DNA from 2 places in the Clostridium fermenticellae genome. Region 1 is predicted to be linked to the other one. Evidence: a T-box and tRNA genes for the amino acid it is inferred to sense, from the RefSeq annotation. Region 1 holds a T-box; the other holds one or more tRNA genes.
The links. The T-box of region 1 lies ahead of metG (methionine--tRNA ligase). A T-box ahead of a tRNA ligase gene usually reads a tRNA of that ligase, here a tRNA-Met.
Positions count from the first base shown of each region.

Region 2: it encodes a tRNA-Met, which carries the amino acid that the T-box ahead of metG (methionine--tRNA ligase) is inferred to sense. The anticodon was not compared.

Region 1 covers NZ_CP032416.1:103,520-107,734, reverse strand. The annotation lists gene metG (methionine--tRNA ligase) at 1-1,548, opposite strand, end outside; T-box leader at 1,624-1,877, opposite strand; gene D4Z93_RS00535 (uracil-DNA glycosylase) at 1,970-2,530, opposite strand; gene D4Z93_RS00530 (spore maturation protein) at 2,569-3,087, opposite strand; gene D4Z93_RS00525 (nucleoside recognition domain-containing protein) at 3,102-3,677, opposite strand; gene D4Z93_RS00520 (metal-binding protein) at 3,836-4,078, shown strand; gene D4Z93_RS00515 (glucosaminidase domain-containing protein) at 4,130-4,215, opposite strand, start outside.
Region 2 covers NZ_CP032416.1:2,705,124-2,709,338, forward strand. The annotation lists gene spoIIE (stage II sporulation protein E) at 1-1,145, opposite strand, end outside; tRNA gene D4Z93_RS12440 (tRNA-Met) at 1,389-1,465, opposite strand; tRNA gene D4Z93_RS12445 (tRNA-Met) at 1,478-1,553, opposite strand; tRNA gene D4Z93_RS12450 (tRNA-Leu) at 1,565-1,653, opposite strand; tRNA gene D4Z93_RS12455 (tRNA-Met) at 1,661-1,737, opposite strand; tRNA gene D4Z93_RS12460 (tRNA-Met) at 1,750-1,825, opposite strand; tRNA gene D4Z93_RS12465 (tRNA-Leu) at 1,837-1,925, opposite strand; gene D4Z93_RS12470 (S1 domain-containing RNA-binding protein) at 2,059-2,469, opposite strand; gene D4Z93_RS12475 (FtsB family cell division protein) at 2,532-2,804, opposite strand; gene yabQ (spore cortex biosynthesis protein YabQ) at 2,882-3,292, opposite strand; gene yabP (sporulation protein YabP) at 3,302-3,595, opposite strand; gene D4Z93_RS12490 (RNA-binding S4 domain-containing protein) at 3,666-3,911, opposite strand; gene D4Z93_RS12495 (HU family DNA-binding protein) at 3,984-4,215, opposite strand, start outside.

The DNA.
Region 1 (4,215 bases):
AAGTTCCTCTATCTTCTTTTCCACATCTATTCTAGGAAATAGAATATCTCCCTTTTGTACCTTATTTCCTGCTTGAGTTCCGTCAAATGAGGCAAGACTATCCCAGGTTGCAATATCTACATTTAACTGTTTATTTATTTTTTCGCTTGTTTCCGGCAAAAAAGGTACTAAACATACCGATATAAATCTTAAGGATTCAACTAAATTATAAATAACAGTGCCAAGCCTGTCTTTCTTATCCTCATCTTTCGCAAGAATCCAGGGAGTTGTTTCATCTATATATTTATTTGCCTTACCTACAAGCTCCCAAATAGTATCAAGTGCTTCAGGTATCCTGAGTTTATCCATACTATCCTCTAACTTTTTAGGTGTAGACAATGCACACTCTATAAGATTATCGTCAACATTTTCCTTTGCAGTTGGTGCAGGTATAATTCCGTCAAAATACTTTTCGGCCATGGCACAAGTTCTTGATAATAAATTTCCAAGATCATTTGCGAGATCAGAATTTATTTTATTTATAAATATTTCATTGTTAAATAATCCATCTGATCCAAATGGTATCTCCCTTAAAAGATAATATCTCACAGGATCTGTCCCGAATTCATTCACAAGAACAACTGGATCCACCACATTTCCCTTTGATTTTGACATCTTCCCACCATTTACAAGAAGCCATCCATGCCCAAAAACTTGCTTTGGAAGTGGCATTCCAAGGGCCATAAGCATAATAGGCCAATAAATTGTATGAAATCTAAGTATATCTTTTCCTACTAGATGTATATCAGCTGGCCAGTATTTATCAAGCGCTTCTGTATTGTTACTCCCATATCCCAGAGCAGTAATATAATTTGAAAGTGCATCTATCCAAACATATATAACATGTTTTTCATCAAATGTGACAGGAATTCCCCAGTCAAATGATGTTCTTGATATACATAAATCCTGAAGTCCTGGCTTTAAAAAGTTATTTAACATTTCATTTTTTCTTGATTCCGGCTGTATAAAATCCGGATGATTTTCTATATATTCTATTAATCTTGGGGCATATTTAGACATCTTGAAAAAGTATGCTTCTTCCTTTGTCTTCTCAACCGGTCTGCCACAATCAGGGCAATTGCCATCTACAAGCTGTGTTTCTGTCCAAAAAGATTCACATGGTGTACAATACCATCCCTCATAGTATCCTTTATATATATCTCCCTGATCGTATAATTTCTTAAATATATCTTGAACTCCCTTTATATGATAATCATCTGTAGTTCTTATAAATTTATCATAACTTATATTCATTATTTTCCAAAGGTCCTTAATCCCGGAGACAATAACGTCAACATATTCCTTTGGTGTAACTCCTTTTGCTTCCGCTAATCTCTGAATTTTTTGACCATGTTCATCTGTTCCAGTTAAAAACATTACATCATATCCTGTTAATCTCTTAAATCTTGCTAGGACATCTGCTGCAACAGTAGTATAAGTATTTCCTATATGAAGATTTGCAGATGGATAATAAATTGGTGTTGTAACATAATAGGTTCTCTTTTTCATTATTCTTCTTCCTTTCCAGTTTATTTATATTTAGAATAATACGCATAAAAAAAACTCTATATGGATATAAATCCATATAGAGGCATAATCATACGCTTTACCACTCTAATTCACTCTTACCTCACGATAAGAATCTCACTAAGTAACTCAGTAAAAAACTTCTATTACCCTGCAATATAACGGCTGCGTGCCGTGTCACCCTACTAATAGTTATTCAGATAACCTGCTCTGGAACCATATTCATAAAATTAAGTAACCACCGACTTTCACCAATCTCGGTTCTCTTATAGATACCTCATTTTTACTACTCTTTCCTTCATAGCACTTTAACAATATATTATTCCACAAATACATATATGTCAATATAATCTTATTGAATTGTAATGCCTTTACATAACATATTTCCCAATATAATAATTTTTTATTCTTTTATTTGATCATATTTTTGCTTTATATCTTTTAGATCCTTCCAGAAAGAAGCTTTTTTACTTTGATCTCTAAGTATAGCAGATGGATGGAATGTTGATGTCAGGAGTATTCCCTTCCTCTCTATCCACTTTCCTCTATCTCGAGTTATTCTAAAATCGCTCCCTAATATATATTTTAACGCTGTAGCTCCCAAACAAACTATTATTTTAGGTTTTATAAGTGCAGTCTGATTTCTAAGATAAGGAATACAAGCTTTAGCCTCTTCTTCATACGGCGTTCTATTATTTCGAGGTCTGCACTTGCATATATTACATATGTAATAGTCCCTTTCTCTTACCAAATTAAGCTCAAGTAATCCTTTATTTAAGAGTTGTCCTGCTCTTCCTACAAATGGGATTCCAGTTCTATCCTCATCAGCTCCAGGAGCTTCACCAATAAACATAAGCTTTGATCTAGGATTTCCGTCTCCAAATACCATATTAGTTTTATTTTTACACAGTTCACATTTATCACACTTTAAACACTCATCATATAGTTCTCTCCACTTTAACAATTTTTTCACCTCTAAGAATAATTGATTCTATAAGTATATTAAAACATAATTCTAATCAAAGTAACAGCACAAATAACAGATATTAAATCTGCAAAAAATGCTGCCCAAAGTACATGTCTTATTTTTTTAATCCCAACAGCTCCAAAATAAACTGTAATAGTATAAAATATTGTCTCTGTAGAACCCATTATTATAGATGATATTAATCCTATTTGGCTATCCGGGCCAAATTTATTTAGTATTTCTGCAAATACACCAAGGGCTCCGCTGCCAGACAGTGGCTTTACAATAATCAGAGGTACTACTTCAGGTGGAAGTCCTATAAGCTTTACCACAGGTCGTATAATATTTATGAAATAATTTAAGGCATTGGATTCTCTAAATACTCCTATTGCAATAAACATAGCAAGAAGATACGGGAAAATTTTTATACATATGCCTATTCCATCTTTAGCTCCATCTACAAAACATTCATATATTTTAACATTTTTAATCATACCATATGTAACTACTACAAGAATTAATATAGGAATTATAGACTTAGTAATATATTGCATATTTTCCTCCTTATTTAAAAATATCTCTGAAGTATCTTGCAAATTATAACTCCGCATATACCTGATATAGTACTTGAAATTATTGTTGGCAGTATAATTACAGCTGGATCTTGAGATCCAGAAGCTGCTCTTATAGAAATCACAGTTGTTGGTACAAGTTGTATGCAAACAGCATTTATAACAAGAAATAATACCATATCATTACTAGCCGCACTCTTGTAATTATTCAATCTACTAAGTTCCTGCATAGCCTTTATTCCAAATGGTGTGGCAGCATTTGAAAGCCCCATCATATTAGCAGTTAAGTTCATAATTATATACCCTAGTGTCTTTTCATCTCTAGCTGCATCCTTAAAAACAAACCTTAAAATAGGTTTTAAGAGACTAGCAAGTTTAGATGTTATTCCACTCTCTTTAGCAATGTTCATTATTCCACACCATAAACTCATGATCCCAATAAGACCTATTATAAGTTTTATAGATGAATCTGCAGAAGATATTATTGCTTTAGAAAGTTCATCCCCTCTTCCTGTAAAAAGTCCGAATACTATGCTAAAAATCAGAATTACAAACCATATAACATTTATCATATATATTTCCTCCGAGAAACATTTATGTAAAATACTCATATTTAAATATATGAGGACAATCTTCAAAGTTAACCCCAAAACTAAATTCTTTATTGAAATAAAAATAAAAGAGTGTTAACATTGACGTATGCAATTTTATATAGTTATCGGAGGTTCAAATGACCATTAAAGAAATAATGAAATATATCGAAAGTGAATATTCTGTTATAAATGATACTCCCTGTGAAATATGTGGAGGAGAGTACATAGCAGAAAATTTAGAAATAGATATTATTGACGATGTTCCTTATGACATGTGCACTTGTATATGTTCAAGTTGCGGACATGAAAAGCTCTTCGAATTTTATGCCCCTTTTATTGAAGAAAACAATCTTAAAAAAGCTAAAAATATCTTAAATTAGATATTAATAAAGGATTAAGTTTTAAAAACTTAATCCTTTATATTTATATAATCACTTAAACTGGGGTATATCAAAAATTATTTTTATATCAGGAGCTTGTTCAAGGATAGCTTTTAAACCCTTTATCATATCACTTA
Region 2 (4,215 bases), 220 kb from region 1:
CCTGCAAGATTTTCAATCATTGCACTACTTTTATTTTTCATAATGAGTTTATCGTTATTTACCAATTTTTCCAATGCTTCCGATATATTATGAAGTATATCAGAAAAACTTTCTAGCTTTACCATTAAAATTCCCTTAATTCTCTCTGCATAACTTTCCTTAAAATATTCCTGCTTCTTTTCCCATTCAAGCTCCACTTCTATTTTATTTAAAATACTTACTGGTATAGCTAAAAATATGCAGCAACTTATAATAACCTCAATTATATTAAATTGAACCGCTATATTAGAATACATTTTTAATACAGAGAAAGCTACCAAATATGATATTCCACTCATCCATTTTCCAGTTTCTCTAAATACTCCTGAAACAAGACCACATAATCCATATACTCCAACATAAATTATCATATTACTTGATGTCATGCCAATTATTGTTCCCATCGCAACCCCTACTGCTGATCCAGCTGAACTTCCCTTTACATATCCTAATATAAGTACAAAAGTTAATGCTACAACATTTCTTATAGTTATACCCTTTATATCAACACCCCAGGTACCAGCAACTATTAATGACATTACTATAGACATACTTATTATCTCTTCACTTGTATAAAGATGTCTTGTCCTAAGTAATTTAAAACATTCCATTGAATAATTTATAATAAAATATATTGGGAATATACAGCATATCTCAAAGAATGAGGTCAAAACTGACATACCAAATACTATCTTTCCAATAAGCAGTTTGTAAGCTATAAATTCTACAAATATTCCTGAAAATAATATTAATAATTTACTCTTTTGTTTCATATTATCTAATATATACTTAGATATTATAAGCATTAGTGAGGCTAATATATACATTGGTAAATCATTCATACTATGTATTACTGTTAAATATCCAATTAATGTACCAATTCCTGCTGCCAAAGACATTTTTTTATCTTCGTAAACTATAATTGCTATTAAAAATGCCAGCCCAAATGGTGCCATGAGGTTTACCATAACCACCCTACTTGCCAAAAGTGCCGATAAAAGTACTAGTGTAACTTTCATAATAGGGAATCTTATTAACCTTTGTTTTTGTTTATCCTTTATTTTTTTTATTCTTTGGTATGGAAAAATCTCTACTCCATATTGCACAACTTAACACCTACCTATCAAATTATTATCTATATTATAACAAAGCTTACTGGAAATAAATGTCATAACATGAAATCGCATATTTTTTTTTAGGACAGATAATTCTATGATTTGTGTAATTATATGCTTTAGGTATATAGGAGTAGAAATTTGTTACTTTTAAGACTAATTTAATAAGTAAATATTATTTATATATATAAATATATACTAAAAAGGTCTATAACAAATGTTATAGACTTTATCTGGTAGCGGAAATAGGACTTGAACCTACGACACTCCGGGTATGAACCGAACGCTCTAGCCAGCTGAGCTATTCCGCCATATATTCTTTTTGGTTGCGGGAGCAGGACTTGAACCTACGACCTTCGGGTTATGAGCCCGACGAGCTACCAACTGCTCCATCCCGCGATATTTTAATTTGGTGCTGAAGACCGGAATCGAACCGGTACGGGTTTTAAAGCCCGCAGGATTTTAAGTCCTGTGCGTCTGCCAGTTCCGCCACTCCAGCACAATATTGGTAGCGGAAATAGGACTTGAACCTACGACATTTCGGGTATGAACCGAATGCTCTAGCCAGCTGAGCTATTCCGCCATATATTCTTTTTGGTTGCGGGAGCAGGACTTGAACCTACGACCTTCGGGTTATGAGCCCGACGAGCTACCAACTGCTCCATCCCGCGATATTTTAATTTGGTGCTGAAGACCGGAATCGAACCGGTACGGGTTTTAAAGCCCGCAGGATTTTAAGTCCTGTGCGTCTGCCAGTTCCGCCACTCCAGCAACTTAACGCAGTCATTAACCGACAACATATATTATTATAAGTGATGAGAATAGTATTGTCAACTATTTTATATTAAATTATTTTTATTAAATAATATAGAGGGTCAAAATTTAACCCTCTGAATTAGCTAATTTAATAATTAGAAGTTTTTTTATAACCTCTTGCTCTTGAGTCCTGATGCTTTTTTAGATCCTGAAATCTCTCTTCACTATCTTTTAGAAATTTGGATATTCTATCCTCAAAATCTCCCTGATAGCCCTTACTGTTCTCTTTCTGCCAATCAATTTCAACCGGTCTTAAACTCTTTTTTTCTGGTAAAGCCTGCTTTATTGACAAACTTATTTTTCCCTTTTCATCAATTGAAATAACTTTAACCTTTACTTTATCTTTTTCTTTTAAATAGTCTCTTATGTTTTTAACATAAGCATCGGAAACCTCGGATATATGAACCAAACCCGTTTTCCCTTCAATTTCAACAAAAGCTCCAAAATTCGTGATGTTAACCACTGTACCTTCTAGTATGCATCCTGCCTTTAAGGTCATATTAAAAAGATTCCTCCTTAAAATAATATTATATAAAAATTAATTTATAGACTAACATTATATCAGTTCTTTGTGTTTATTACAGGAGTCTCACCTTCTTTAATAAGACCTAACCTCTCTCTGGCTAGTTTTTCAACATAATTATCTGTCTTAGACATTTTAACTTCATCCTGTAATTTTTCATTTTTTTCTTTTATTTTCTGTTCTTGCAATTGTTTATCTGCAACTTGCTTTTTTATTCTGTTCATAGTAATTTGTTGATTCGCAAATATATAACATATATAGCCAATCAGCAAGACATACAAAATTTTTTTAGGTTTAAAAAATTTTTTCATATCATTCACCATTATCTCCAGAAAGTCAACTGAAACATTATACTTATATTCTAATTGGCTTTTACGTTTTGTTCAAGTTATTTTTTATAATTTTTCTTAATTTTTATCTTAATATTATAGGCTAATAGTGCAAAAGGATATACAATGACATTCTTAAAAATTCTAAACCCCTTGGTAATAGCTTTTAATATATTTGTCCATATTCTTACAAACCATTTACTGAACAATTTAATATATATATATATACCAATAACTATAAGCATATACACATAAAATCCTATATATATGTAATCAGTAATAATTAAAAATATAAAAACTATTATAGCTGCCAGTATCCAAAATAGTAAGTCTTCAAAAAAAGATACAAATTTATTTATCTTACCATAACCCCTAATTACTTTATATATGTCAAATAAAACTCCAGTTATAATTCCTGCAGTAATACTAAAAATAAAACATTGTAATTGTTTTGCTATAGAAATTATCATCTATTTCTCCTATTTAAATAATTTCGATATTATACTTTCCTTATTTTTTTTAGCTTCTTTACTCATGTATACACAGGAATTTATCATGCCCATTATTATAACATCTCCATTTTGGACATCCAACTTGTTCATTTTAAGATTATTACCTTTAATACTCAAAGTACCTAAATTGGTATTTAAGATTATTTGTTCATCATTAAAGCTTACAACTTCTAAAACTCCACTTAATGTTAATCTTTTTCTATTTTCAATATTCATTGTACTCTTTTTATCTTCTACTATCTTAGCTTCCTTCTTTTCCATAATATCCCCTCCACCTATAATCAATATATGCCTTTACTGGAGAAAATATCACCTGGCTTTACAAAAATAGTTAGTGATTTATAACTTCATACATACTTGAAACATTTTCTTTTGTAACATGTTCTGCTACTTTTAACACCCTTGCCTTTAATGACTTATTGGCATATTGAATTTCTATTATATCTCCCTCACATATTTCTGTGCTTGGTTTAGCAACTTTGCCATTAATACTGACTCTTCCACCCTCACATACTTCCTTTGCTATAGTCCTTCTCTTTATTATTCTAGATACTTTAAGATACTTATCAAGTCGCATTGATTTACCTCCATATTTTAAAACAAAAAACCCAGATTTACACCTAGGTTTTCAGCAATAATATCTTAAATATTATTTATTTACTTTATCTTTAAACTCTTTGCCAGCTTTAAATACAGGTACTGTAGATTCAGGTATCTGTATTTCCTCTTTAGTTCTAGGGTTTCTGCCTACTCTTGCTGCTCTTTTTCTTGTTTCAAATGTTCCAAATCCAACTAATTGGACTTTTTCACCTTTTTCAAGTGTTTCTTCAACACTCTCTATTAAAGCTTTCAAAGCTGCTTCTGCATCCTTCTTTGTTATC